One region of the Gemmata algarum genome, then DNA from elsewhere that is predicted to be linked to it. Evidence: riboswitches for the same ligand, from Rfam matches in the RefSeq annotation. Region 1 holds a riboswitch; each other region holds the start of a gene.

Region 1 (9,535 bases):
CGGCGGAACCGGGCGCCCGACGGTCAGTTCGTTTTCGCCCTCGACGACCCCGCCGAGGACGTGCGTCACCAGCCCGGGCGGCGGAACGACCCGCTTCCTGTGGCTCATGCGGCCCTCGCGATTTGGATGTAATCGGCGGCGAGCACGCGCCACCCGGAGTTCGCTTCCCACGGCCGGCGAACTCGCCGCGTCACCCGCACCGCGTACGTGCCCTCTCCGGGCACGAGGACGTTGATCAGTTTGAACCCGCGATCGAGCACCACCGGTCCGGTCACGTCATGAACCGCCACATCGAACAACCGCCGGTAGACGAGTTCCCGATCTGTGCCGTCCGGCCAGAGGTATGAAACGGTGACCCGCACGCGCCCGGAAACACCGTCGGTTCCGAAGAACCGCACGAACAACTCGAGCTTGGCGAGCGTGCGCGGAAACTCGGTGTCGGCCGGCACGGTGTGGAAGTAGTCGATGCCGAGCAGATCCGAGGTCGGGTTCGGGCCGTACTGCCGCGTGGTCATGTTCACCACGCAGTGTTGGACTCGCAACCGGCCCATCACCGCTCCGGCATTCAGTGTACCACAACCGCGCTCCGCCCCGAGATCTCACTCGTCGCCCTTGGGCAGCGCGGCGAGTTCGGCGACGATCTTCTCGTTCAGCTTCACCCGGACGTTGAGCGCCGCGACGCCCAGGGCGCTCGCGATGGCCTTGTCCTTGGACGAGCCGTGGCAGATGATGCACACGCCCTCGACCCCCAGCAGCGGGGCGCCGCCGACCGCGCTGTAGTGGTACTTCGCCAGCAGCGCCTTCAGCGCCATTGCCGCCTGGTCGCGCTCGGCGGACAGCGTGCCGATGACCTCGTGGCTGATGAGCCCGACGACGAACTCCAGCACGCCCTCGCTGAGCTTCAGCACGACGTTGCCGGTGAACCCGTCGGTCACCACCACATCGACCGCGCCGCGGTGGATGTCGCGGCCCTCGATGTTCCCGACGAACCGCTGGCTCAGCGGGCTGTTGCGGAACAGCTCGTAGGTCTTCTGGACGAGTTCGTGGCCTTTGCCCTCTTCCTCGCCCACGTTCATCAGGCCGAGGGAAGGGGTCCCGATGCCCAGCACGTGCTGCGCGAAGACGCTCCCCATCGCCCCGTATTGGAGCAGGTGGCGCGGCTTCGGGAACACGTTGGCGCCGACGTCCATGATGACGCAGCGGCCCTTGGCCGTCGGCATCACGGTGGCGATCCCAGGCTTGTGGACCCCGGGCAGGAACCGGCGCGACAGCACCCCGCCGGCGACGACCGCCCCGGTGTTGCCGGCCGACACCAGCCCGTCCACGTTGCCTTCGGCGAGGAGCTTCCAGGCGCGGAACACGCTGGCGTCCGGCTTGCGGCGCAGCGCCTCCGCGGGCTTCTCCTTCATCTCGACCACTTGCGCGGCGTGAACGACCTCGAACCGGCCCGCCGGCAATGGGGAGGCCGCGAGCAGCGGGTCGAGCTGCCCTTGGTCGCCCACCAGAACGACGGTGAGGTCGGGGTTCGAGGCGAGCGCCAGAGCGGCGCCGCCCACGTTCGGGGCCGGGCCGTGATCGCCGCCCATCGCGTCGAGGGCGATCCGCATGGTTTACTTCCCTTGCTTGTCGTCTTCTTCCACGGGCAGGGCGTCGCGGCCCTGATAGAACCCGCAGTTCGAGCACACGCGGTGCGGCATCACCGGCTCGTTGCACCGGGCGCAGTATTGAATTTGGACGGGCACAACGGCGTGGTGACTGCGCCGCGTGCCTTTACGGGAGCGGGAGGTCCGCCTCTTGGGTACTGCCATGACGCTATCTCGCGGTCGTAGTCTGGTTCCTAATCAAGAACGGCTATGTTAGGACCGCGTACAACGACAGTCCAGCGTAACACGCAAGAAACGCACCGCCCGAACGGCTCCGTAGGATGAGGTTAGTGCCGCCGCCTCACACGGGACAGGTGGCGCGCGGGTTCTCGCGGGGGAGCGCATGGATCACTTGTGGGCGCCGTGGCGGCTGTCGTACATCACCGGACCCAAACAGGCTCCCGACGGCGGCCCCGCGTGCTTCCTCTGCCGCGCCGCGACCGGGACCGGTGCCGACGACCGGGCGAACCTGGTCGTTCACCGCACGGAACGGTCCGTCGTGGTGCTGAACCGGTTCCCGTACAACAACGGGCACCTGCTCGTCTGCCCGCTGGCGCACAAGGGCCGGTTCGACGAACTCACCCCCGAAGAGTTGCTCGACTTACAGCTCGTGATGCGCCGGTTCATGGGCATCATCGAGAAGCGGATGAACGCCGACGGGTTTAACGTCGGGTTGAACCTGGGGCGCCCCGCCGGGGCGGGCGTGCCGGGGCACCTGCACTGGCACGTCGTCCCGCGGTGGAACGGCGACCAGAACTTCATGGCCGTGACGGGCGACACGCGCGTCATTTCGCAATCGCTGGACGCACTGTACGATCTCCTCGCGGAAGAGCTGGCGAAGGTGTGAGTTGCGCCGGGGGTAGCATGGAAATCGTACCGCACGTCCGCATCGGAAGGGTGCGCCTGGGGATGTCGCAGGAGGAAGCCGAGTGGCTTCGCGAGTCGGGAATGCAAACCGATTGCCGGGGCGCTCCGCCGGTGGTGGCGTTCATCCAGGTGAGCAGGCGGGTGTGCGCAACGTACCGCGACGTTGACGTGTTCGAGGACCCGGCCACGGAGGTCGTTGCCGAAATCGTGCGGCTCGAAGGGTTGAACCCGGCCGACTACCCGCCGGGCCGGCACCAATACCTGTTCCCGGCGCTCAACTTCGCACTCTGGCGGGGCTACGTGAACGACGACAACCCGGACGATCACCAAGGCTACCACTTCCAGGCCGCAAGCATTCACGCTCCCGGGTACGACACGGAAAGCGGCGCTCAATCCGCGTAAACGAACTCGTTCAGGTTTCGCAGCGCGCATCAATCGTGTGCCGCGCCCGGCCGGTGCGACTGGCTTTGGATCAAGGCCGCCCGCACGTCCTCGTCCCGCTCCGAAGCCAGCGCCGCCTCGATCGCGGGTTGCGCCCAGCCGGCGTGCTCGGGGTAGCGGCCGAGCGCGGTCGCGACGACTTGTCGAACTTCTTCGTCGGGGTCGTTGAGGTACGGCAGCAGGTGCCGCAGCCCGACCGATGCGGCTCGGCGAACGTTGCCGACCTCGGCCGCTTCCCGCTCCAACTCACGTTCCAGGGTCTTGCCCTGCTTGCTCAGAATGTCGCGCCAGACCGGCTCATCGACCGGGCCGGCGGCGTGGACCTCCAGATAGCCGGCACCGGTCGCAACGCAGGCCAAGAGGAGAGCGATCGCGGATTTGTCTTGGACCTCGGGCGCGGTCAACAGCTCGTACAGGAACGGGACGGCAGCGGCTGACGCCGGGTACACGGTGCCCTGGTGCCAAATGTTACCGAGCAGTTCGTCGGACGCCTCTTCGCGCTCCTGCGGGTCGGGCGACGCGAGCGCGCGGAGCAACTCCGGTACGTCGGTCGCTTCTCCGTAGGCGTGCGTCAGCGACGACCAGCCCACGGCGTCAAGGCCGTCCAACATCAAGAGCCCTCACGGCGAACGATCAACGGTTGTGTCGAAACACAACCGGCCGGTTTGGCAGGGCGTGTCGATGGCAGTAAGTGTCTGGCATGGGATCGATCGTGGGCGCCGCCGGTTGTTGTTGCGCTCGTGCCAAACTTGGGGCCGCTCAATCCACGTAAACGAACTCGTTCAGGTTCAGCAGCGCGTGGCACAGGTCGGCGCGGGCTTCTTCGTCGCTCCCCTTGTGCCGGGCGAGGTAGCCCGCCATCGCCGCTTGCTCTTCGCTCGTCGGGGGGCGGTTCACCGCGACCAGAAACGCCCGGCCCACGAACTTCTCGCGGTCCGCGCCCGCCTCTTTCGTCACGCGGGCGGCCAGTTGCTTCCCGAACCCGATCACCAGCGCGTCGTTCAGCATCGCCAGCGATTGCGGGGCGGTCGTGGTCACGAACCGGCGCGCACAGGTTTCGTTACGGTCGGGCGCGTCGAACAGCGTGAACAGCGGGTAGCGCAGGTTCCGCTTCACAAAGACGTACACGCTCCGGCGGTTGCGCTCCGACGCATCTGCGGTCGGCGTCCACCGCCCGGCGGAGGACTTCTGCAACTCGGCGGGCAACTCCGGGAACACCCCGGGGCCGCCGGCCTTCAGATTCAACTGGCCCGACACCGCCAGCATCGCGTCCCGCAGCGCCTCCCCGTCGAGCCGGCGCCGCGGGTACTGCCACAGGAGCTTGTTGTCGGGGTCGGCCGTCGCGCCCGCTTCTTCTCCCCTGGCCCCCTGGCGGAACGCCGCCGACAGCACCATCAGTTTGTGAACGTGCTTCAGTGACCAGTTCTTCGCAACCAGTTCGTCCGCGAGCCAGTTCAGCAACTCGGGGTGCGTCGGGCGGTCGCCGGTCACGCCGAAGTCGCTCGACGTGCGCACGATCCCGTACCCGAACCGCTGCTGCCATAGGCGGTTCACGATCACCCGCGCGGTGAGCGGGTTCTCGCGCGACGCGACCCAGCCGGCGAGCGCGGCGCGGCGCCCGACGGAGCCGTTCGTCGGCTGGGGGTCGGCGTCGCGGTCGTCGATGGTGGCGATGAACCCCGGGTCCAGCTTCGCGCCGGGCTTCTGCCAGTTCCCGCGCTTGTAGAGGTTCGTCGGGGGAGGCGTCGGGAGGTCCGTCATCGCCATTGCCCGCGGCGGTTCCGGGGGCTTCTCGTTCGCCCACTGTGCGAGCTGCGCCTTGAGCGCGGCCACCCGCTCTTTCTCGGCGGGCTTGAGGCTCTTGGACACGTCCCCGCGGACGTTGACCTGCTTGTCGATCAGTTGCCCGAGCTGCTTCTGAATGGGGGTGCGGCTCTCGAACGGGATGTCGAGCAGGCTCGCGTACTCGTCGGGGAACCGGGTCCGCTGCTTCGCGCTCGCCTTCTGTTGGTATGGACCCTCGATCGCCTCGATCGCGGCCCGGATCTCGGCCGTTTTCGCCTCCCACGCGGCGAGCTTCTTCTGGTACTCGGCCCGCGCGCCGGGTGTCAGCAGCACCGCCTCGGTCGGCCACATGCCGGCGAAGAACGCCTGGAGCCGGAAGTAGTCCTTCTGCGTGATGGGGTCGTACTTGTGGTCGTGGCAGCGGGCGCAGCCCGACGTGAGCGCGAGGAACGTGCCCGAGGTCGTGTCGGTGATGTCGGTCAGGACCTCGTAGCGGCGCTGCTCCAGGTTGACCGCGTTGTACTCCTCCGGGTAGTGCCGCAGGAACCCCGTGGCGACGAGGGCGTCCGGGTCGTCGGGGTACAACTCGTCCCCGGCGAGCTGCTCCTTCACGAAGCGGTCGAAGGGTTTGTCGGCGTTGAAGCTCTTGATGACGTAGTCGCGGTACCGCCACGCGTTCGGGCGCGGCGCGTCGGCGTTGAAGCCGTCGGTTTCCGCGAACCGAACCACGTCGAGCCAGAACAGCGCTTGGCGCTCGCCGTACTGCGGCGAGGCCATCAGCCGATCGACTAGCTTTTCGTAGGCGTCGGGGGAGTGGTCGCGCGCGAACGCTTCGACCTCTTCCGGGGCCGGCGGCAGGCCGATGAGGTCGAAGTACGCGCGGCGGATCAGCACGCGGCGGTCCGCTTCCGGCGCGAACGTCAGCTTGTGTTCGGCGAGTTTCGCGAGCAGGAACCGATCGATATCGTTCCGGGCCGCCGTCTTCTGTGCGGGGGCGTCCGGCACCGCCGGCCGCTTGAACGGCTTGTACGCCCACTCCGCGCCGGGCTCGGCGGCGGGGACGGGCGCGGCGACGATTAGCAGAAGAGCAGCGGCGGAAAAACGGGGCAGCGACCGCATTTCCGATCCCTCGGGTGGGCACGAGTACCTGCCCACGATCTTACTTCAGTGCCGCGCGAGAAGAAATCGGAAACTGGCGACGTACAACAGCCCGGCACGATCACACCCGATCCTGAGGTCCTCAATGGGCGAACGCGAACAGAAGCTCGAAGCCGCCGGGTTCCCACTTGACCGCGGCCCGAAGGAGGGCGCGGTCATCGACCTGCTCTCGGTACTCGGCGATACGGTCTACGCGTCGGGCCAGGTGCCCTACGACGCCGGGGTGCTGACCAGCAAGGGCAAGGTGCCGTCGCAGGTGTCGGTGGAGGAGGCGACCCGGGCCGCGGCACTGTGCGCGGCCAACATTCTCCGCGCCGTCGTGCTCAAACTCGGCTCGCTGGACCGCATCGAGCGGGTGGTGCGCGTCACCGGCTACGTGAACGCCGACCCCGACTTCACCGACTGTCACCTGGTCATCAACGGCGCCACCAACTTGCTGAAGGAGGTGTTCGGGCCGGAGGCCGGGCGGCACGCCCGCACCGCCCTCGGGATGGGTCAGTTGCCGCTCGGCACGAGCGTCGAAGTGGAGGCGATTTTCCAACTCCGAAAGTGACCCACGACCGCCGGGCGCCGGGCGCATTCGGCCCCCACGCGTTGACGGTGGAACGGGGGGCGATATCTTGGAGAACGCTGGACGGGTTCCGTGCCGCCCCCATCGGGCGGCGCGGACGAAGAGGGAAGCCGGTGCGATTCCGGCGCAGGGCCGCTGCTGTGTTCGGCCAGAGCTTCGCGCAACTTGAGCCACTGCGGGTGACCGCGGGAAGGCCGCGCGAGGCTCGCTAAGAGCCGTTAGCCAGAAGACCTGCCCGTCAGCGATTCCACTGTTCGAGGCCCCGGACCGGGCCGGCGGACGGGCGACTGCTTCTTCGTGCTGCGCGCGCAGCCGGCTGGCCCGTTTTTGCGCTCCCGGTCCGCCCGAACCGCTCTCGCCCGACCCGGCGAGAAGGAGCTGACCTGTGCGCCGTTCGCGTCCGTTTTCTTTACGTTCCACTCGTCTTTCTTTAAGTCTCCCTCGTCTTTCTTTACATCCCACTCCTCTCACCCCCCTCGGGGGGCTCACGCCCCCCGCTCGCCGGCACCAACCGGCCGCGTTCACGCTCATTGAGCTGTTGGTCGTGATCGCGATCATCGCCATTCTCATCGGGCTGCTGCTACCGGCCGTCCAGAAGGTGCGCGAAGCGGCGGCGCGAACCAAGGGCCAGAACAACATGCGGCAGCTCACCCTCGCCGCGATGAACTTCGAGTCCGCCCACGGTACGCTCCCCCACGCCTACGAGCTTCAGACCGCCGACTACCTTCAGGCCAAGTACCTGTTCGGGTACGCGACCTCGGCCCCGCCCAGCTACGCGGTCGTCTCGGTGGACCCGACCCAGGGGATTCTCAGCCCGTACTACGAGGGCAACAACACCATCAACGTGTCCCCGAAGTTCGACGCGCTGCGGTCGAGCATCGCCCCCGTGTTCCTCGGTTCAACGGGGGGGTACGCCTACAACCGGAACCTGATCTCGAACCCGGCCAGCCCGCAGTCGTACACCGTCAAAGTGCCGGTGAAGGGGCGGACCATTTCCACCATCCCCGCCACCTCGCAGACGTACATGTTCGCGGAGGTGCTGCTGCTCAACTCGAGCGGGAGCCTGACGGAACAGGGGTCGTGCATGTTCGGCTCGCCGCTCATCACGAACCAGGCGACGAGCGCCTACGGCGCGGCGTTCTCGCCGTTCTGGTGGAACGGCCAGTCGATGGTGTCGTTCGTGGACGGGCACGTGGAGCTGCGCGGCCCGATGACGCCGGAGCCGTCGGTAGCGCCCTTCTCCCAAACCACCTGGGACACGGCGAAGACCACCTTCAAGTCCATTCAACTCGGCTTCCTGCCACACGCGGCGGACGGGCGCTACACCACGGACTGAACCCGCCGGCAGGCGCCCCTGTCGTTGGAAGGAGCCGCGCCGCGTGCGCGGCTCTTTTTATTCCCAATGGGGCTGCCGCGATGAGCCACGTCGTTCTGCTGGGCGATTCGATCTTCGACAACGCCCTCTATGTTCCAGACCGGTCGCCGGTGATCGAGCAGGTGCGCCGCGTGCTGCCCGCAGGTTGGAAGGGCACGCTGGTCGCCGTGGACGGGGCCACCGTTGAGAGCATCGCGTTGCAACTGCCGCGTGTGCCCGCCGACGCCAGCCATCTGGTGCTGAGCATCGGCGGGAACGACGCGCTCCTGGCCGCGGGGCTCCTGCGCGAGCCGGCCGTGACCGTGGGCGACGCGCTCGCCACCCTCGCGGAGGCGCTGGCCGAGTTCCGCACCGCCTATCAGCGGATGTTGCAGAGCGTCCTCGCGCTCAAGAAGCCGACGGCCGTTTGCACCATCTACGACGCGATTCCTGTGATCGGCGCCGCGGAGCGGGCCGCGCTGGCGGGGTTCAACGACACCATCGCGCGGGCCGCCGTCGGGGCGGGGCTGCCGCTCGTCGATTTGCGGGTGGTCTGCGACCACGCCGGCGACTACGCGCCGGTGTCGCCCATCGAGCCGTCGGTGGTGGGCGGGGCGAAGATTGCGGACGCCATTTGTCGAATGATTGCGGGACACGACTTCGGCGTGGCGCGAACGGTGGTGTGGGTGTGACCGACCGGAGCAAGCGGTACGTTCTGCGCGGGTTACACACGGGCGTGAATCGCGCAGAGCACACGGGCGGGCCTGTCTCGGGAGAGCCACTCTTTCGGTTTATTGTTCTAGATTCGATCTGGTGTGCTTCACACCAAACAGCCGGACCAACCGGCGCACACTATCACGTCTTGTTTTGAAGGTTTCGTATGTTCTCTCCCGTTTCGCGCTCGCGGCGTGCGTTCACGCTGATCGAGCTGTTGGTCGTCATCGCCATCATCGCCATCCTGATCGGGCTGCTGTTACCGGCCGTGCAGAAGGTGCGCGAGGCCGCGTCCCGCATGAAGTGCCAGAACAACCTCAAACAAATGGGGCTGGCGTTCCACAACTACAACGACACGTTCAACAAGCTCCCCACCGGGTGGGTCACGACGACCGCGACCAAGCCGAGCCCGGGGTGGGCCTGGGGCGTGCTGATCCTGCCGATGCTCGAGCAGGACAACATGTACAAGTCGCTGGCCCCGGACCTCGTCACCCCCGGCGCGCCGGCGGTCAACTCGCTCACCCAGAGCAAGCTGGCGGTCTTCCGCTGCTCCTCCGATCCGGCCAGTGACGACACCCACCCGGGGTACCAGTCCTACGCCCGCTCCAACTACGCGGTGAACCGCGAGGTGACCGGGCCGGACGCCAACAACAACCCCACCAACCTGACGATCCAGACCATCAGCGACGGGTCCAGCAACACCATCCTGGTGGGCGAGCGGGACTCGGTCATCACCAGCGGGGCCATCTGGCCCGCCCGGTCCAGTGTGTCGTCGGCGAGTTTCGAGGGGCGCCCGGGGCGCGGGCTGAACATCAAGCACTCGAACGTGAGCAGCCCCGGCTCCGACTGCGCCCGGCTCGGGTTCACCAGCCAGCACTCCGGCGGGGTCAACTTCCTGCTGGGCGACGGGTCCGTGCGGTTCATCCGCCAGAGCATCGACGCGGACCAGTCGGCGGACCAGTGCGCGTACCCGGCGGCCACCGGCAACTACACGTTCCAGAA
Region 2 (9,535 bases), on a different contig from region 1:
TGGAGAAGTCCACCTCGTCCACGGTCCAGGTGTTCTTGATCGCGTCCTTGTACATCTCGAAGAACGGCGGGTATCGCATCGGGCGCAGGGTCAGACTCATGCCGGGATCGAGGAGCATAAAAACGGCCTCCGTGCCGTCGGTGAACCGGGGATTCGCGCCCCGGGTGTGGTTGCGTTGACCGAGACTCTCGAACAGGGACAAAGGGGGCGGATGGCCGCGGCTGCGTTTCGCACCTATGCACCCTCGCACTTACGAAGACAATTTTTGACAGGATTAACAGGATCTACCGGATAGAGGCAGATGAATTCTGAATCCTGTCTATCCTGTTGATCCTGTCAAAAATCGCTTGACTTCTCCATCGAGCTTCGGTGCCACCGTCTCGCCTCGGGCCGGCGGCGCTACCACGAGCGGGGCTCATTCCGCCACGCGTTCTTATGACTTTCGGCTTGCTGACTTGAGACTATCGCCTGCCTCTCACTGGCACGCCTCGCACGCGCCGGGGTTTTCGAGCGAGCAGGCGACCGCCGACGTGTCGGCCGGCGCGGCGGTCGGCGTCACGGTCGTCTTCGCGATGGCGGTCGCCGGCCGCGAGCGCAAGTAGTACGTGGTCTTGAGCCCCTTCTTCCACGCGTGCATGTACATCGACGACATCTTGCCGATGGTCGGGCTCTCCAAGAACAGGTTCAGCGACTGGCTCTGATCAATGAACGGCCCGCGCTCGGCGGCCATGTCGATGAGCCCCCGCTGCGGCACCTCCCACGCCGTCCGGTACACCGCGCGCAGCCCCGCGGGCAGTTCCGCGAGCGCCTGCACCGAGCCGTCGGCGAGCTTGATCTTCGTTCGGACCGCGTCCGTCCACAGCCCGAGCGCCTTGAGGTCGTCTACAAGGTAACGGTTCACCTGAAGGAACTCGCCGGACAGCGTCTCCCGCTTGAACAGGTTCGACACCTGCGGCTCCACGCACTCGTAGGCGCCCACGATCGACGCGATGGTGGCCGTCGGCGCGATCGCGACCAGCAGCGAGTTGCGGAGCCCGGTCGTGCGCACCCGCTCCCGCAGCGCCGCCCAGCGGGCCGGGTCGGTCGGCTCCACGCCCCACAGGTCGAATTGAAGTACACCGGTCGCGGCGCGGGTGCTTGCGAACGACGGGTGCGGCCCCCGCGCCGCCGCCAACTCGCAGGAGGTCGCCAGCGCGTGGTAGTAAATCTCTTCCTGAATGCGCCGGGACAGCTCGCGCGCGGCGGGGGCGTCGAACGGCAGCTTCAGTTTGAAGAACACGTCCTGAAGCCCCATCACCCCGAGCCCGACCGGCCGCCACCGGGCGTTCGACGCCGCGGCCTCCGGGGTGGGGTAGAAGTTCACGTCCACGACGCGATCAAGGAACCGCACCGCCGTGCGGACCGTCTCGGCCAGCGCCGCGAAGTCGAACCCGTCGCGCGTGACGTGCCGGGCCAGGTTCACCGAACCGAGATTGCACACCGCGGTCTCACCGGCCGATGTCACCTCGACGATCTCGGTACACAGGTTGGAACTGTGGACGACGGCGCCCGGCTCGGCGGTCTGGTTGCACGCGCGGTTGCAGGCGTCCTTGAAGGTCATCCACCCGTTGCCGGTCTCGGCCAGCGTCTTCATCATCCGCGCGTACAGGTCGCGGGCCGGCACCGACTTCACGGCCAGCCCCTTCGCCTCGGCCTCGGTGTAGGCCGCGTCGAAGGCGGCGCCGAACAGGTCGGTCAGGTGCGGGACGGCTTTCGGGTCGAACAGCGACCACGGCTCGCCCGCCTCGACGCGCCGCATGAACAGGTCCGGCACCCAGTTGGCGAGGTTCAGGTTGTACGTGCGCCGGGCCGGGTCGCCGGTGTTGTCGCGCAGCTCCAGGAACTCTTCCACGTCCGCGTGCCACGTCTCCAGGTACACGCAGCACGCGCCCTTGCGCTTCCCGCCCTGGTTCACCGCCGCCACCGACGAGTCGAGCGTCTTGAGCCACGGGACGATGCCGTTGCTGTGCCCGTTGGTGCCGCGGATCAGCGACCCGCGCGAGCGGATGCGGTGGTACGCCAGCCCGATCCCGCCGGCAAACTTCGACAACTTCGCAACGTCGGCATATCGGTCGTAAATGGCTTCGAGGGCATCGGCGGGAGAATCGAGCAGGTAGCACGAGGACATCTGCGGACGTGCGGTGCCGGAGTTGAACAGCGTCGGGGTGCTGGGCAGGTAACGGTGCGCGGACATCAGCCGGTAGAGTTCGATCGCGTCCGCGGCGGACTCGGCCAGCCCGCAGGCCACCCGCAGGAAGAAGAACGCCGGCGTTTCGATGACGTGGCGCGTGTCGGGGTGCCGGAGCAGGTACCGGTCGTACACGGTGCGCAGCCCGAAGTACTCGAACAGGTCCGGCGCGGGCTCGGCGGCGGCGGCGTTGAGCTTGCGGGCGTTGGCGGCGACGAACGCCATCGTACCTTCGGCGACCAGCCCGTGCCGGTACCCGGCCGCGATCGACTGCGAGAACGAATGAACGTCCTGGTTGGCGACTTCCTTATCGACGTAGGTCGCGAGCAGCCGTGCCGCGAGCCGCGAGTATTCCGGCTCTTCCGAAATGAGTCCGGCGGCGGTCTGGATCGAGAGCCGGTCGAGTTCGGCGGTGGTGGCCCCGTCGTACAGCCCGCCGATGGTCTTCACCGCGACCCGCATCGGGTCCACGCCGGGGAGCCCGCCGCTGCACCGCTGCACCGCGCGGACGATCTTGTTCACGTTAACGTCTTCGAGCGCGCCGCTCCGCTTGCGGACCTGCATGAGCGACGGCGAATCGGGGAGCCGCGGGCGCCCCGCGGGCGGGGGAGTGATTGTGAGGTCGATGGCGGGGGTGGTCACGGCTCTCTCCCGGTGAACGCGGTGCGCGCGGGGAAAGAGCACAGGCGGATGGGTACGTGCGCGAGCGCACGGATGCCGGCCGCCCGCCGCCTTCCCCTCGAAGGCACGGGTGTGTCCGCGCGGCGCAGGGTGTGCGCGGCGCGGGTCGGCGGCAGGTCTTCGGACTTCGGGCCGGTGCGGCGAACCGCACACCTACTGGCCGTCGCTTCCCGGCCCACCTGGGCCAGTGCGTGTGACGGCGGTCGTTCCCGTTACCGCTGCGTGGGGCAGTCCCGGATTTCCACCGGGTTCCCTTTTAGTCAGCCGCGCGAGGCGCGGCCGAACCGACGACAGGCACCATCATCGGCGTTCCGCGCTGCCGGCCGCAACCAAATCCGCGGGCCGTGGCAAACGCGGCGCCGCGGGTGCAAGGCAGGCAAGCCGTGCGCGTTACGCGGGCCGGAACCGGTTGCGGCGCTGTAACGGGGGTTAGGCGTTCGGCCTGTGAAAATGTCCCCGGCCCCGAAGGCAACCTACCCCCCGGCCCCCTCGCCGTGCTCGCCGGCCCGGTCCGCAGAGCTTCCGTGGGCCGGCGGGAAGGGAGGGGGTGGCGCGGGGAGGAGTGATCCCGGGGCGTGCAGAGCACGCGGGCTCTGCCTTGAGTGTGGTCCGCTCGCTCCGCGAGCGGTGCTCCGCGTATCACTTGACCGGTACGCAATGCCCCCTCACGAACTCGCAACCGCTCGCGGAGCGAGCGGGCCACACTCAAGGCCAAAGGCGACCCACCCCCAGCCCCTCCCTGAAGGGAGGGGAGGAAGGCATCGGCACACCGATTCCGCTTCGGGTGCGCGGTGGCTTTAGCTCCCCCTCCCTTCAGGGAGGGGGTCGGGGGGTGAGTTTTCGCCCCGCGTGCGCATGTCGCCCCGGGACCACGCCTCCCGGCGCCACCCCCTCCCTTCCCGCCGGCCCACGGAAGCTCTGCGGACCGGGCCGGCGAGCACGGCGAGAGGGCCGTGGGGTCGGTCTCCCCGGTCACGCGCGGTCACCCGGCCACACCCGTCTTCCCCCCCGTAACACTGGGCCGCCCCCGCGCGTGTAACGAGCGCCCGCCGACGTTACACCGGCGAGAAGATGTTCGATCGATGAAAACAGGAACAGCGGTGACCACTATGACCGGTGTGAACCGGGCAGCGCCCGGCAGGACTTACGGCGCCCCCCCCCGGCGGCGCGGGGTGACCGAGGTGGCCGGTGCCATCGGCCGGAAGGTCCCCCGGTGTCGGGCGCGGCGTCCCGCAGGAGCAGTTGGATGACGGAACCGGTCCCGGCGCGGCGGTTCGGGCGCGTGGCGTACCACCTCCCGTTCGCGCGACTGATCCGCCCGCACACGGCCCAGGAGCACGACGGCCGGGCGGCCCGCATCCGCGCGCACAAGCGGGTGCGGGTGGTGACCGACACCCACCACCTTGGCGACCCGAACTGTTGTGGCCCCAGGCCAAGTCATTTTGCGCCTGCCGAACGCCTTACAGCGCCACGTCAGCGACTCGACTGGACATCCGCTACCCATTCGCGGGTCGTTCGCTGGCAGCTCGCTGGGGCACAGCTACCACCGAATCCCACACCCCCAAGCACAGGAGCGGGGCACCGATGTGACGGAGTTCGAGTGCAGCGATCGAGACTCAATGCTTTGAATTCAAATGAGTTGCGGCGAATGTCATGTGCAGGCGAGTTCGCTTTTCGGGCACGGATTTTGGGCCGGCCGGTTGCTCGAAACCGGTCGCGGGGTAGTGGAAAACTTCCGGAAGCTCCAAAAGGGGGAATTGCGGTGGGGAAATGCCCGATGTGCCGAACGCGCGACCCGCGGCAACGCAGCGAACGGCACCGGTACAGCGAGTCAATTATCCGGGGCGTCGTCCGGATCGTCGTCCGGGTCGTCGTCGAGTTCGATGAACCCCATCGACGTGTGCGGCGGGCGCGGGGCCTCGGGGCGCAGGTCCGGAAGGTGCTCGGTCGGCCCGCGCGCCGGGGCACCGGACGGGGACCGCAGCAGCAGCGCCGGCGCCGCAAGGGCCATCATGAACACGCCCGACCCCGCCACCACCCAGCCCACCAGGCGCTTCAGCTTCGCCGGGGACAGCTTGCCGGTCCTCCGCGCGCCGAAGTAGCTGCCGAGGATGGTCGGCGGGCCGACGATCAGCAGGCTCAGCGGGTGCAGCCCGCCGCCGGCGCCCCACGCGGTGATCGCGGCGGCCACCGCCGTCGCGCACCCGATCACCATGTTGCTCCCCACCGCCACGGCGGGGTCGAGGCGCAGCCACCGGATCATCATCGGCAGCCGGATCGTTCCGAGCATCAGCCCCGTGATCGCAGCCACCGCCCCCAGAATGAGGCCGATGACGATCTCCCACACGGCCAGCCACCGGCCCGGCTTCCCGGCCGGGGCCGCCGCCCCTTTCTCTTCCTTGCGGCCGGCGCGGACCAGTTCCCCGCCCGAGTAGACGAGCATGGCCCCGATCACAACGTGCGACCACACCGGGCTGACGGACACGAAGAACAGCACCCCGATCACCGCCCCGATCATGGACGGCAGGCCCATCATCAGCAGCACCTTGCCCGACACCCGGCCGTCGCGGACGTGCTTCAGCGACCCGGCCAGCGCCCCGGCCCCGGACACGGCCAAGTTCGTGGACGCCCCGGCGATCGGGTTCCCCAGCACGTACACCAGAAGCGGCAGGCGCAGGTGGCCGAGGATCAGCCCCGCCACGGCGCCCACGTAGCTCAGCACGAACGAAATCACCCCGGTCCCGACCAGCAACAGTACGCGCTCGGTTTCCACCCGCCCCTCCTGAACGGCCGCACGGCAGCCCGGTGCATTCTAGAGCGCGTCCCGCCGCCAAGTTGGCCTACCCAACGGCCGCGCGGTCGCGGTACAGTCCCTCCCGATTTGTTGGGACGCGAACTCCCCCGCCGCCGTTACACCGGGGCGTGCCATCGGCCGTGTACCGCCGGGCCACGGCCGGGCGCCGCGAACCGTTCGCGCACGGCCACGCGCCGGGCGACTTCGCACCCCTTATGCCGCGTACCAAAGGAGCGAACCCGCGTGTCTGACGCATCGCCCGAACCAGCACTAACCCCCGCTCCTGCTCCCGAACCGCTCCCCGCCCCCGAACCGCCCCGGCTCCCTCCGCCCCCGTGGTGGCTCCCGGGGCTGGCGCTGGGGCTCGTCGCGGCCCTGGTCATGGGCCTCGTGAGCTTGGTTGATGCGCCCGACGAGCACCCGAGCGGCGCGTACCGGGCCACCGCCCGGGTGCTGCTGCGCCCGCCCCCCGGCGAGCCCACCGTGTCCGACGCCGAGCGCCAGCGGGCCGCGTTCCTGTTCCGCGACCGTGCCCTGCTCACCCGCGCGCTCGAAGCCCCCAACGCCCCCGACGAGTCCGGGCCGGCGGTCCTCGAGCTCGAGCGCCGGCTCACCGTCGAAGCGGGCGAGAGCGGCGTCGTCACCGTCAGGCTGTTCGGCGACGCCCCGGACGAACTCGGCGCGCGGCTCGACCGGATCGTCGCGCGGTTCGTCGAGGAGTTGGCCACCCGCGACCACAAGACCCGCAACGAGCGGGTGAGCCAGCTCGAGCAAGCGGAGTCCGCGCTCCAGTCGGAAATCAAGCTGCAAGAGAAGACGCTGAAGGTGGTCTCCCACGCCAGCGGCGGGGGCGGCGCGGCGCTCCGCGAGCAGCTCGTTCGGGCGGAGACGGACCTCGCGCGGACCACGCCCGAGCGGCTGCTGCTCGAGTACCGCGCCGAGGCGCTCAAGAAGCGCCGGGCGGACGGTGGGACTCCGGACCCGGTCGAAGCGCTGCGGCTCGTGGACGCGGACCCGCGCGTGGCCCCGCTGCTGGCCCAGCGGGCTACCGCGGCGGTCGCGCTGGAAAAGGAGCGGGCCACCGCGAGCGAGGCGGCGCTCAAGGAGTTGCAAGCCAAACTGAACCAAGCCACGGCCGCGCTCACGGCTGCGCGCTTGCCGGTGCGTAAAGAAGTGGACGCGCTCCTGCGCGAGGCCGACACGCACCGGGCGGCGAACGAACTCGCCGAGATCGAGTTGCGGCTGGCGGTCGCCCGGGCCGCGCAAGAGGGGCTACGGCAGGAATGCGACGGGCTGCGCAAAGAGCTCGCCGCGGCCCACGTGACCGGGGCCGCGGCCGAGAGCGTGCGCCGGGAGCTGGCGCCGCTGCAACAGCACCTCGACAAGATCGGGGCGCAGCTCGCCCAACTGCGGGCCGACGGGCTGGCCGACGGCGCCCGCGCCCGCCCAGCCGGGCCGGCGGTGGTGGACCCCGTCCGCCGGCCGTGGCGCGGGGGGCTGGCGTTCGGTGCGGCGGTCCGGGCGTTCGCCGTCGCGTTCGTACTGGCGACCGCGTTCCAGCTCACCGGGCTGGTGTTCCACGCGCTGCGCCCGCGGTAACGGTCGCGGGCGCGATCAGCCGACGAAGACGCCGAGGTTCAGCGGGTTGCTCGGCGCCACTTCGGACAGCAGCGCGAGCGTCACCCCGTTGAAGGTGCGGTGCCGTCCGGCTGCCACCGGGCCGGCGCCCGCGGCCGGGGTACCGTTGTCGTTGACGCTCAGCGTGGCGGTCGTCAGCGCCCCCAGCACGGCCCCGCCGGTCGGGGTGGAGAGCGCAAGGGTAACGGTTTCGAGGCCCTCAACAAGGGTGTCGTCGGTGAACGGAATGGTCAGCGTGGCGGCCGTCGCCCCATCCGGGAAGGTGATGGTGTACGGCCTGCTGGCGAAGTCCGTGCCCGCGGTCGCGGTGCCGCCCGTCACGGTTATGGTCACGGCCACCTCGCCGCTGGCGCCGCCGGAGCGGGACAGGGTGACGACCGCCGCCCCGCCCTCGGTGGCGCTGAAAGTGGAGAGCCCGAACGAAAAAGTGCCGGCCGGGGCCGCCGCTACCGCCAGCCCGGCCAGGGCGGTCGCGCCCGCCCCGACGCGACGTGCGAATCTCGTGCGATGCCGACTCTTGTATGAGGTCCGAGCGAACAAAAACCGAAAACGAACAGATGGCTAAAATGGCGAGGATAGCAATCCCAACAATCGCCCCGGTCCGGGTAGCGACGATGCACCATTGCGGGCGGCGCAATCGTTGCGCCGCCCGCAATGGTGCCCTTGGGCGATCAGCCAATGAACGCCCCGCCGGGGAACTCGACTCCGAACGCAAGGAAGCTGTTGATCTCCTTGCCGCTGGAGCCGTCGAAGACCTTCGTTTGGTCGCTGAAGTCGGCCGCGCTCACGAGCACGTCCGGGATGCCGTCCCGGTTCACGTCCCGGGTCGCGACGTTCACCCCGCCCCCGAACACCATCGGGAACGCGTAGGTGCTGCGCATCTCGTCGCCGTTTCGGCCGTTGAACACCTTCACCTGCGCCCCGCCCCGCGCGGTGCCGGTGACGATGTCGTCCAGCCCGTCGCCGTCGATGTCCCCGGTCGCCACGGTGACCCCGTTCACAAACCCGCGGTACGCGACGAAGTTGTACAGCGTGGCGCCACTCTTCAGATCGATCGCCTTCACGTTGCTGATGCCGCCCCCGGACCCGGCCACGAGGTCCGCGCGGCCGTCGCCGTTCACGTCACCGGCGGCCAGCGTCACACCGGTCAGGGACCCCGCGAACGCATAGAAGTTGAGCCCCTCCGCGCCGGTGGCGCCGTCGTACACCTTGACGTGCGAGGAGCCGGTCGCGGTGCCGACGAGGATCTCAGCCTTGCCGTCGCCGTTCACGTCCCCGGCCGCGATGTTGATCCCGAGGAAGTACCACGACGGGTCGAACGCGTTGAAGCTGTACAGTTCCGCCCCGGTCGCACCGGAGAACACCTTCACGTGCGACAGGAACAGCCCGGGAGCGGTGATGACATCCTGCACCCCGTCGCCGTCCACGTCCGCGGTGGCGACTTTCACACCCGCGTTCATCGTCGGACCGTAGGGCATGAACCCGGCCCGCGGGGTGCCGTCGGCGTTAAGCAGGTACACCAGTCCGGTCCCGACCCCGGAGCCGACCGCGATGAAGGGCTCCGAACTCGAACCGACCGGCATCGGGGCCGGGCCGCCGCTGTCTTTGATGGTCACCACGGCCGTGCCCTGTTCGCCGACGGCGCCCGCCGACGGTGTCGAAAGCATGAGCGTGATGGTTTCGTCTGATTCCTTCACACTGTCATCGGTGATCGGAATGTTCAGCGTAGCGGTGTCCGAGCCGGCCGCAAACGTGACGACATACGATACGCCGACAACGGAGAGTGCGTCTGCCGACGTTACGCCAGTGAAGTCAACGCCCTCGGTGGCGGTACCGCCGGTAACGAGCACAGACACGGTCAGTTCGGCGCTCAAATCTCCGGTGCGAGTCAGGGTAACTTCCGCAACCCGGCCCGTTTCGGTCGCGGTGAACTCCGCACTCGCGAACTCGACCTCGGCCATCTGCACGATCGTGCTACTCAGCACCAGACTCCGGGTGCCGTCTGGAGCGGCGCCGATCTCGGTCGCCGCTCCAGTGGCGAGATCGATCTCGTAAACCTGGGTGGTGCCGCCGACTACCAGCGCGGCTACGGCCGTGCCGGTCGCCGGAGTCCCGGGTTCGGTGACGCTGATGTCGCCGGGGATGTCGAACCCCTTAACCGCGGTGAAATCGAGCGGGGCACCGTTAAGCGTGAC
Region 3 (9,535 bases), on a different contig from region 1:
GCTGTCGAACACGGCCGCCCGGGCGTGGGCCGACGCGGACCTCCCCGCCGACGTGGACGTGTCCGCGGCGGTGTACCTCGACAGCCTCGTCCCCGCCCAGGTGTTCGCCCGCGGCTCCAACCTGCAAGGCGGCACGCCCACGTACTACGCGGTCACCCTCACCCGCGGGCTGAGCGCGCAACTGTTGCGGGTCGTCAACGGCGCCGAGACCGTTCTCGGGTCGATCAAATCGACCGCGTACGTTTCGAGCGTGTGGGTCCGCGCCCGGCTCGTCGTCGAGGGCGACCGCCTGCGCGTGCAACTGTACCGCACCGACACCCGCCAGTGGCTCACGCCGGACGGCTCGTGGTCCGACAGCCCCGACTTCGTGCTGGACCTCCGCGACGCGGGCATCACCGCGGCCGGCAAGGCGGGCGTCGGGCGCAAAGCGGCGGTGTCCGGCGCGCTCACCGTGGACGACTTCGAGGCCAAGCCCGCGGGCCAGTCCACCGGGCCGCAGATCGCGGTCACCCGCGTGAACGGGGCCAGCGGGGGCAGCGTGACCGGCGAGGTCACCTTCCGCGCCGCCATCACCGGTGACTTCGAGCGCATCGAGTTCCGGCTCAACAACCAGGTCCGCGCGGTGTCCGCAACGACGCCGGCCGAGTGGACGTTCGACAGCACCACGGTCGTCAACGGGACGTACACGCTCACCGTCCGCGCGTTCGACAGCGCCGGCAACGTGACCTCCAAGGAGATCACGCTGACCGTCGCGAACCCCAACATGGACCCGCTGCCGGCCCCGGAGATCCCGCGGCACTACAGCTACATCCGCATCGCGCAGCTCGCGTACAGCGGCACCCCGATCACCGGCGCCTTCGAGCAGCAACTGCTCCGCAACAGCGTCGACTTGGTGATCCCGAACCCCAGCTACCTCGGCGCCATCCAGGGCGCCAGCCCGGACACCCCGCAGCTCATCTACAGCAACGTCTCGAACCTCTACCAGGGGCTGTTGACGAGCTGGCTCGCGTACGCGGACCGCGCCGGGGTGTCGCGCGAGCTGGCGTTCTACCACGTCACGAAGGCCACCGCGTTCACCGGCTCCAGCCCGTCGTCGCAGCCGGTGAACTGGTTCTGGGGCGCGTACCAGTCCAACGGCACCGCGACCCCGACGGACATGACTTCGGCGGTGCGCGGCGGGCGCGCCACGGCCGCGTCGCTCGGGGGCGCGGGCACCACCACGTCGTTCGGATACGTCGAGAAGTTCCGCGAGATGAACATCACGCTCGGGAACGGCGCGACGGGGAACTGGTCGGGCGTGTGGGAGTACACCACCGCCGTGGACGCAAGCGGCAATCCGACCGCCTGGAAGGCGCTCACCCTGACATCCGACCAGACGGCGGCGCTGCGGACCTCGGGGCGGATCACGTTCGACCCGCCGAAGGACTGGGTGCCGGCCGCGGCGACGCCCGGCGGCGCGCTGCTGTACTCGGTGCGGCTCCGCGTCACCGCGGGCGCGGCCGGCTCCAGCCCGGAACTGAAGACGATCTTCGGGCGCGACTACGTGAACGCCAACGGCGCCAGTACGGGCACCATCCCGGCCTTCGATTACGCCGCGGACAAGGACCACGACGGCTACCTGAACGACGCCGAGTACGCCAACCGCCAGGCGGGCTTCGACGCCCGGTTCGTGTACGAGACGCGGCTGTTCTACCCCTATTACGGCCAGATGCGGTTCGTGACGAACCCGTCGTCGTCCGCGGTGCGGCACTGGGCGCAGGAGTACCATGTCCAACTGCTGACCGATAACCCGCTGGCCGACGGGGTGTTCATGGACAACGCGACCGGCAAGGTGCCGTTCGCGGGCACCAGCGTGCTGGAGCCGACGGCCACGTTCGCCGAGGACTCCGGCGCGCTGATGAGCGCCGTGTCGCGCGCCATCGCCCCGCGCTGGGTGCTGGCGAACACCGCGGGCGGGGCCGCCACCGCGGACGCGATCACCGCCGGTTCCGCGGGGTCGTTCGAGGAGTTCCTCATCCGCCCCATGTCCGCCAACTGGTCCGAGGTGGGCGACGCGATGAACCTCATCCAGCGGCGGCTGAACAGCCCGAACGCGCCGTACCTGGTGATCGACAGCAGCCCCGAGGGCGGGTCGCGGTACGACTCGCGCACGCAGCTCGCGACGCTGGCGTACTACTACATGGTCGCGGACCCGGACCGCTCGTTCCTGATGTTCTTCGGCGGCGACAGCCCGTCGTCCTCGTGGACCGAGCACTGGTCCCCGGCGGTGAACGTGAACGTCGGCGCGCCGGTCGGCTCCATGAAGGTGTTCGCCACCGGAACCGATCCGGCGAATTCGGCCCTCACGTACCAAGTGATGGCGCGCGAGTACGAGAACGCGCTGGTGCTGTACAAGCCCCTGTCGTACGCCCAGGGTAAGGGCGAAGGGACGACCGGCAACAACACCGCGACGACGCACCAGCTCGGCGGCACGTACCGGATCGTGAACTCGAACGGCACGCTGGGCCAGTATGTCACCTCGATCACCCTCCGCAACGGCGAAGGGGCCATCCTGGTGAAGGCGTAATCCTCCGAACAGAGGGGCGTGAACGCTGAGGTGAAACGCCCCTCTGTGACTCGGACGCGGCATCGATCTCACGCACATCGCCGATTCCCCCTTGCGTGGTAGTTCTGGCCGTTCGAGCTGCCTCGGGTGAGCGACCGCACCGGTTCTCGCCCGAGACGGGTGTTCCCTATGCCGAACCAGCACCCGCCGTAAGAACTGCCACAGAAATGTTTTACGGCAGGCGTTTTGCGTTGCGCGGAAGCCCGGATCGGTTCATCGGGAGCGATTGTCTGGGTTTTGAGGGCGCGATTCGGTGGTAGTGCCGTACCAGCGAATGGGCAGCGAATCACCCGCGGAACGCCGACTCCTGCCCCATCGTCTGTCCCGTCCGCGAGTGCCGCCCGTAGGGCAGCACCCACTCGTCCGTGTTTCCCCACGCAGACGACACTCGGACCGCGACCGCATGATTCGTATGACGCTCGCTGCGGCTTCGTCTCCCTACTAACCTGATGGCACCGCACCCGTGGGGCGCCACGGTCAACGCACTTCCACTTTCGAGACCGAAAATGCCGGTGCTCACGGGATCTGCAAAGAAATCGCTGTGACAGGCGAGACGATCAAGGTGCGAAGCCAGCGCGCTACAGATCCGGATGTACGAAGTGCTTTCTGTATCGGTAACCGTTCACGGGAGCCGATCGGCAATCGACTTACCGCCCCGTGCCGGAAGCACAAACTCGTGTGTGATGGGCGCGACACCACCACTCCCCAAGGAGTTGTGGAACCAACTGCCGGCGGCGCCCCCAGCCGCGGTGCTGGCGATGATTGCAACTCTGAAGGCACGGATCGCGGTTCTGGAAGTTCGACTCAACCAGAACTCGTCGAATTCGTCCCAAGCGCCTTCGTCCGATAGACCGCAGGTGAAGCGGGCGTTGCCCCGGAAGGGAACCGGGAAGGCCCGAGGCGGGTAAACCCGGGCGCCCCAATCGCACCCGACCCGAGTTGCCCCCGGATGCGGTCCTGGAGTTGCGGGCTGTTGAAATAAAGGCCAATCAGTCTTGGCCTTTATTCCATGACAACCGCGACCGGCTTCTTACCGAGTCGTCGCGCCAAGCTGGCGCCGACGAAGTCGCGGAACAGTGGGTGCGATTTGGTCGGCTTGGAGAGGAACTCCGGGTGCGCCTGCACGGCCACGAACCACGGGTGGTTCGGCAGTTCGATCGCCTCCACCAGATCGCCGGACGGGCTCGTGCCCGAGAACACCAACCCGGCGGCGGCGAGCTTCTCGCGGTAGGCGTTGTTGACCTCGTACCGGTGCCGGTGCCGCTCGCTGACCACGTCCACGCCGTAGGCGGCACGCGCCTTCGTGCCGGGCACCAGGTGGCAGGGATACGCGCCCAGGCGCTGCGTCCCGCCCAGGTTCGTGACGTTCACCTGCTCCTCCAGCAGGCACACCACGGGGTGCGGCGACGCCTTATCGAACTCGGTGCTGTTGGCCCCTTCCAGGCCCGCCACGTTCCGCGCGAACTCGATCGTCGCGCACTGCAACCCGAGGCAAATGCCGAAGAACGGCAGCCCGGTTTCGCGAGCGAACCGGATGGCGTCGATCTTGCCCTCGATCCCGCGCTTGTCGAACCCGCCGGGGACGAGCAGCCCGTCCACGCCCGCGAGCGCCTGGGCCGCGCCCTCTTCGGCGAGCTTGTCGGACTCGATCCGGATCACCCGCACCTTCGCGTTGTTGGCAATGCCGGCGTGGTCGATCGACTCGTACACGCTCTTGTACGCGTCGCGGTGCTTCACGTACTTGCCCACGAACCCGATGGTGACCTCGTGCGCCGGCGCGCGCATCCGGTCGAGCATCGCGCGCCAGGCGCTCATGTCCAGCGGCTTCGCCTGGGTCAGCGCGAGCTTCTCCACCACCAGCGCGTCGAGCTTGTTGTCGGCGAGGCTCAGCGGCACCTCGTAGATGCTGAACTCCTTGTCCTTCTCCTCAATCACCGCGTTGCGCTCGACGTTACAGAACAGCGCGATCTTCTCGCACTCGTCCTTCGGAATGTCGCGCTCGGTGCGGCAGATCAGGATGTCGGGCTGGATGCCGATCTCGCGCAGGTCGCGGACGCTGCGCTGCGTCGGCTTGGTCTTCAGTTCGCCCGCGGCCTTCAGGTACGGGACGAGCGTGAGGTGGACGAACAGGCAGTTGTGCTTGCCGACATCCAGCGCGAACTGCCGGATCGCCTCGAAGTAGGGCATGCCCTCGATGTCGCCGACGGTCCCGCCGATCTCCGTGATGACCACGTCAACGTCCGGCGCGACCATCTTCCGGATGCAGGACTTGATCTCGTCCGTGACGTGCGGGATCACCTGAACCGTTTTGCCCTTGTAGTCGCCGCGGCGCTCCTTTTCGATCACCGAGAGGTAGATCTTGCCGGTCGTGTAGTTACAGTCTTTATTCAGGGTGGCGTGGGTGAACCGCTCGTAGTGCCCCAGGTCGAGGTCGGTCTCGGTGCCGTCGTCGAGCACGTACACCTCGCCGTGCTGGTACGGCGACATCGTTCCGGGGTCCACGTTCAGATAGGGGTCGAGTTTCTGGAGCCGCACCCGCAGCCCGCGCTTCTCCAACAAGAGGCCGATCGAAGCCGACGTTAAGCCCTTCCCGAGCGAGCTGACCACGCCACCGGTCACGAAGATGTGTTTGGTCATCGAGCAACGGTCCCTGGGGTGCGACGGTACCAAACTATCAGTATATCGCCCGCCGGAACCGGAACAATCAGCGGGACGCCCCCGCCGGCGCGCGAACCGAGCCCCCGCGTTTCCGGTGCGAATCGTTGTTCCGAAAAGTGAACGGCGGCGCCCGGAACGCGCCACCCGCAACATCTGCAAACGCGGCGGTTCACTCGGGTGCGGCGCCCGGCAGCAGGTCCGCGAAGCAGAACCCGTCCCGTTCGATCGTGTCGCCGACCCGCACCGGGATCGGCCGATCGAACACCGGGCCGGCGTGGCAGAAGGTGTGGAACTCGCCGTTCTCCCCGCACGGGTCGGCGCCCGGCGGCAGTTCGGCCAAAAGCCGCGTGTCGAACTCCCGACCGACGAACTGCGGGGCGAGTTGCTTCGGATCGACGCACGCCAGCGTGGCCCGGAGCCCTGCGCCGATCATCTCCCGCGCCAGCGCGGGCGTGTCCGCCGGAGCCCCCCACAGTGGGAACAGCGGCTCGATCCCGGACCCGGCCAACTGCCGCTCGCGGTAGGCGCGGACATCGGCCAGGAACAGGTCACCGAACGCGAGCCCGCTGACGCCCGCGGCTCTCGCACGTTCCACGAGCCCGCGCATCCGGCTCTCGTACTGATCATTCGAGCACGGCCACGGCAACGGGACCGTCCACAGCGGTAGCCCGGCGGCCTCGGCCTGCGCGCGGACCAGTTCGGCCCGAACGCCGTGCATCGCCACCCGCCCGAACGCCTCGTTCAGGGTGGTCACCAGCCCAACAACCTCTACCTCACCGCGCTGTCGCAGAACGTGCAGCGCCCAGGCGGAGTCCTTGCCCGAACTCCACGACAACAGGACCTTCGGCCTCATACGCTCACCGGCCGAACGTTCTCGATCTCTTCGCGCGTCAGCCGGCGGGCGGCAGGCAACCCCGCGGGGAGCGGGTGAAGGGCGGGATGAAGCGCGTGAGCGACGATCTCGGCGCTGTCCACGAGGCGCGGCCCGGGCCGACTGAAGTACGCATTACCGTCGGTGACGTACACCCGCCCGGAACGAACCGCCGGAAGCGCCTCCCACCCCGGGCAGTCCCGGAACGCCGGAAGATCGACGAGCGTCCGCTCCAGCGAGAAGCCACAGCACGCAACCAGCAGCACGTCCGGCCGCGCCGCGACCACGTCCGCCCAGGCGAGCGTGCGCGACGGCCCCCCGGACACGCCGAGCACCTCGTCGCCCCCGGCCAGTCGAACCAGTTCCGGGGTCCAGTGCCCGCAACTGAACGGCGGGTCGAGCCACTCCAGCACGACCACCCGGGGGCGAGCGGTCACCTGTTCCGAACGCTTAGCGACCGCCCCGATCCGTTCACGCAGCGCGGCCACGGCGAGGTCCGCCCGTGCGGGCACGCCCGCCGCGTCGGCGACCAAGTGCAACGTGTCGAACACGTCCCCCAACGAGGTCGGTTCGAGGTTCACGACCCGCGGCCGGCCGGGCAGCGTACAGGCCGCCGCGGTCACCTCGGCTTCGGCCACCGCGCACACGTCGCACAGCGCCTGGGTCACAATCAGGTCCGGCTTCAAGCGCTCCAGCGTCGGCAGGTCAAGTGTGTAGAGCGCCCGTTGCGTTTGCAGACGCTCGCGCACCAGGGCGTCGATCTCACGGCTGGTGGCATCGTGCGGGATCAGCGTGCGGGTCACTTTGGGAAGCGCGGTCACGAACGCCGGGTAGTCGCACTCATGAGTCACCCCCACGAGCGCATCACCGAGCCCGAGTTCGCAAACGATCTCGGTGGCGCTGGGGAGCAGGGACACGATTCGCACGACCGCCTCCGTCAGTTGGCCGCCGCGGGCACGGGCTCGCGGACGGCCGGGAGCGCGCGCTCGGCCAGGGCCAGCGCGCCAAAAAGCAGCGCCACGAACGTCGCGTCCCCGAGCAGGGTGTTGCGGAAGTACGGAACCGCGGCGACGTAGCACGACACCAGTTCGCCGAGCGTGTGCGGGTAGAAAACCAGCCAGGTGGCGAAGTTGGTGGTGACGAAGAACTGGACCGCCCCGAGGAGCGTGACCGCCGCGGTCGAGGCCGCCGTCCGGCCCTTCCGCAGCCGGCGCGCCAGTAACACGTTCAGCGCGAGGCTCCCGTACACGGCCGGCACGAGCACGTGCATCCCGGCAGCGAGGTCGCCGGGAACCAAAGCGGCGAGCGGAACCAGAACCGCAAGCCGCCGGTCGGCGAAGCACGCCCCGGCGAAGATCGCCAGCGCCCCGACCGGCGTGAAGTTCTGCGGGTGCGAGAGCTGGCGCACAAGAGCCGCGGCCGCAACCAGCGACAGCAGCAGAAGAACGCGCGGCAAACGGGACTGGTAGTCGGTGAACACGCACGGCTCCTTGTTCGCCGGGACGGGCGAACCGGGTGCCTGCGGAGGGGCAAAAGCGGACAAACGGGTGCGCACGCGCACGGAGCGCCTGTCGGCCGGTCGCCTGGTTCCGAGGCACCGAACGGGTGAACGACAGGCAGGTCTTCTGGCTTACGGCTCGTAGCGGGCGGCGGGCGGCCTTCCCGTGACGAATCACAGTGGCGGGTGCCCGAACCCTGGCCGAACACAGCAGCGGCCCTGCGCCGGAATCGCACCGGCTTCCCTTTTCGTCGCGCCGCCCACGGGCGCGAACCTGTCGAGACGAATCTGACTTATGCGCCCGCCGACGGATCGGCCACGCGGTCACGCCGCGCGACGAACGCCGCTATCCGCCGAGCGGTACCACCGCACGAACGCGGCGTAGTCCGCGGGGGTATCGACCCCGCGGTGCGCGTGCGCCACCACCCCGACGCTGATCGTACCACCGGTGCCGAGCACGCGGAGCTGCTCCAGCTTCTCCGACTGTTCCAGCGGGTGCGCCGGCGTCGCGGCGATCCGCGGCAGGAACTCGCGGCGGTACGCGTACACGCCCAGGTGTTGGAGGAACCGGGCCGGGCGCGCGGCGAAATCCGGCTCGTCGTCCCGCACCGCCGGGATCGGCGAGCGCGAGAAGTACAGCGCCCGCCCGCGGTCGTCGCACACCACCTTCACCACGTTGGGGTTGCGATACGCTTCGAGGTCCGGAATGGGCACCGCCAGGGTGGCCATGTCGGACCCGTCACGCATCAGGTCGGCCAACAGGTCGATCGCGTCCGGTTCCAGTTGGGGTTCGTCCCCCTGCACGTTAATGACCACGTCCGCCGTGAGGGTCGCGGCGACCTCGGCCACGCGGTCGGTGCCGGACGGGTGGTCGGCGCGGGTCATCGCGACCCGCCCGCCGAAACTGGCCACCGCGGCGCGGATGTCTTCGTGGTCGGTCGCCACGACCACCGTGTCGGCGCACTTCGTCTCGCACGCCCGCTCGTAAACGTGCTGGATCAGGTACTTGCCGGTGTCCCTCAGCAGGGGCTTGCCGGGCAGTCGCGAGGACGCGAACCGGGCCGGAATCACAATCGCGACGCGCATCGGGCTCACCTCCGGGTCCGTCGAGCGCCCGGAGATTAAACCCACAACCGCCAGCGGACAAGGCGAACCGCGCCAACCGTCAGCCCGGCCCGCCGGCCGGCGCGGCGCGGCCGTTCGCGGAGTCGCTCACCACGCGCCCGTCTTTCATGCGGATCACGCGGTCGGCGCGCTGGGCCACTTCGTCGCTATGGGTGACCACCAGGAGCGCGAGGTTGCGCGCCTTCTGGAGCGACGCGAACAGGTCGAGCACCTTGACGGCGTTGTCGGAGTCGAGGTTACCGGTGGGCTCGTCGGCCAGCAGTATCGCGGGGTCGTTCGCCAGGGACCGGGCCAGCGCCACCCGCTGCCGCTCGCCCACCGAGAGCTGAACCGGCAGGTGGTTCGCCCGCTTGAGCATCCCGACCAGTTCGAGCAGTTCCTCGGCCTTCTTCGCCCGCGCCCGGGCGGAAAGGGCCGGCCCCTCGAACATCGGCACCTGCACGTTCTCCTTCGCCGTCAGCGTCGGGATCAGGAAGAACGACTGGAACACGAACCCGATCTGCCGGGCGCGGAAGTGGTTCAGGTTGTGGTCCTTCGAGAGCGGCTCGCCGCGGTAGTACACCTCCCCCGCGTCGGGCGTGTCGAGCACGCCGAGCAGGTTCAGGAGCGTCGATTTGCCGCACCCGGACGGGCCGGTGATCGCCACGTGCTGCCCGGCGCGCACGCCCAGCGTGACGCCGTTCAGCGCGCGCACGTCGCCATCGGGGTACGTTTTCGCGAGTTGCTCGCCGAAGAGCAGGTAGTCGGCGGGGCGGTCAGTCATGGCGCAGCGCCTCCG

Evidence for each region. Region 1 has a riboswitch for cobalamin ahead of R5W23_RS32520 (type II secretion system protein). Riboswitches for the same ligand answer to the same signal wherever they lie in the genome.
Region 2: another riboswitch for cobalamin. It lies ahead of R5W23_RS16045 (ribonucleoside-diphosphate reductase subunit alpha); the one in region 1 lies ahead of R5W23_RS32520 (type II secretion system protein).
Region 3: another riboswitch for cobalamin. It lies ahead of R5W23_RS18930 (DUF6580 family putative transport protein); the one in region 1 lies ahead of R5W23_RS32520 (type II secretion system protein).

What each region holds. Positions count from the first base shown of each region.
Region 1 is NZ_JAXBLV010000193.1:2,095-11,629, reverse strand. It holds gene R5W23_RS20025 (hypothetical protein) at 105-551, opposite strand; gene plsX (phosphate acyltransferase PlsX) at 600-1,607, opposite strand; gene rpmF (50S ribosomal protein L32) at 1,611-1,808, opposite strand; gene R5W23_RS20010 (HIT family protein) at 1,987-2,490, shown strand; gene R5W23_RS20005 (hypothetical protein) at 2,508-2,912, shown strand; gene R5W23_RS20000 (HEAT repeat domain-containing protein) at 2,942-3,562, opposite strand; gene R5W23_RS19995 (DUF1549 and DUF1553 domain-containing protein) at 3,711-5,855, opposite strand; gene R5W23_RS19990 (RidA family protein) at 5,980-6,447, shown strand; cobalamin riboswitch at 6,514-6,718, shown strand; gene R5W23_RS32520 (type II secretion system protein) at 7,010-7,801, shown strand; gene R5W23_RS19980 (SGNH/GDSL hydrolase family protein) at 7,882-8,511, shown strand; gene R5W23_RS19975 (DUF1559 domain-containing protein) at 8,700-9,535, shown strand, end outside.
Region 2 is NZ_JAXBLV010000180.1:61,278-70,812, reverse strand. It holds gene R5W23_RS16050 (ribonucleotide-diphosphate reductase subunit beta) at 1-118, opposite strand, end outside; gene R5W23_RS16045 (ribonucleoside-diphosphate reductase subunit alpha) at 476-2,791, opposite strand; cobalamin riboswitch at 3,003-3,212, opposite strand; gene R5W23_RS16040 (sulfite exporter TauE/SafE family protein) at 4,740-5,681, opposite strand; gene R5W23_RS16035 (GumC domain-containing protein) at 5,946-7,301, shown strand; gene R5W23_RS16030 (Calx-beta domain-containing protein) at 7,317-7,880, opposite strand; gene R5W23_RS16025 (DUF4394 domain-containing protein) at 8,012-9,535, opposite strand, start outside.
Region 3 is NZ_JAXBLV010000189.1:152,377-161,911, forward strand. It holds gene R5W23_RS18905 (Ig-like domain-containing protein) at 1-2,566, shown strand, start outside; partial or broken gene R5W23_RS32735 (DUF6444 domain-containing protein) at 3,289-3,574, shown strand; gene R5W23_RS18915 (CTP synthase) at 3,608-5,242, opposite strand; gene R5W23_RS18920 (Dph6-related ATP pyrophosphatase) at 5,433-6,116, opposite strand; gene R5W23_RS18925 (cobalamin-binding protein) at 6,113-7,060, opposite strand; gene R5W23_RS18930 (DUF6580 family putative transport protein) at 7,072-7,614, opposite strand; cobalamin riboswitch at 7,733-7,924, opposite strand; gene kdsB (3-deoxy-manno-octulosonate cytidylyltransferase) at 7,957-8,718, opposite strand; gene R5W23_RS18940 (ABC transporter ATP-binding protein) at 8,798-9,520, opposite strand; gene R5W23_RS18945 (ABC transporter permease) at 9,513-9,535, opposite strand, start outside.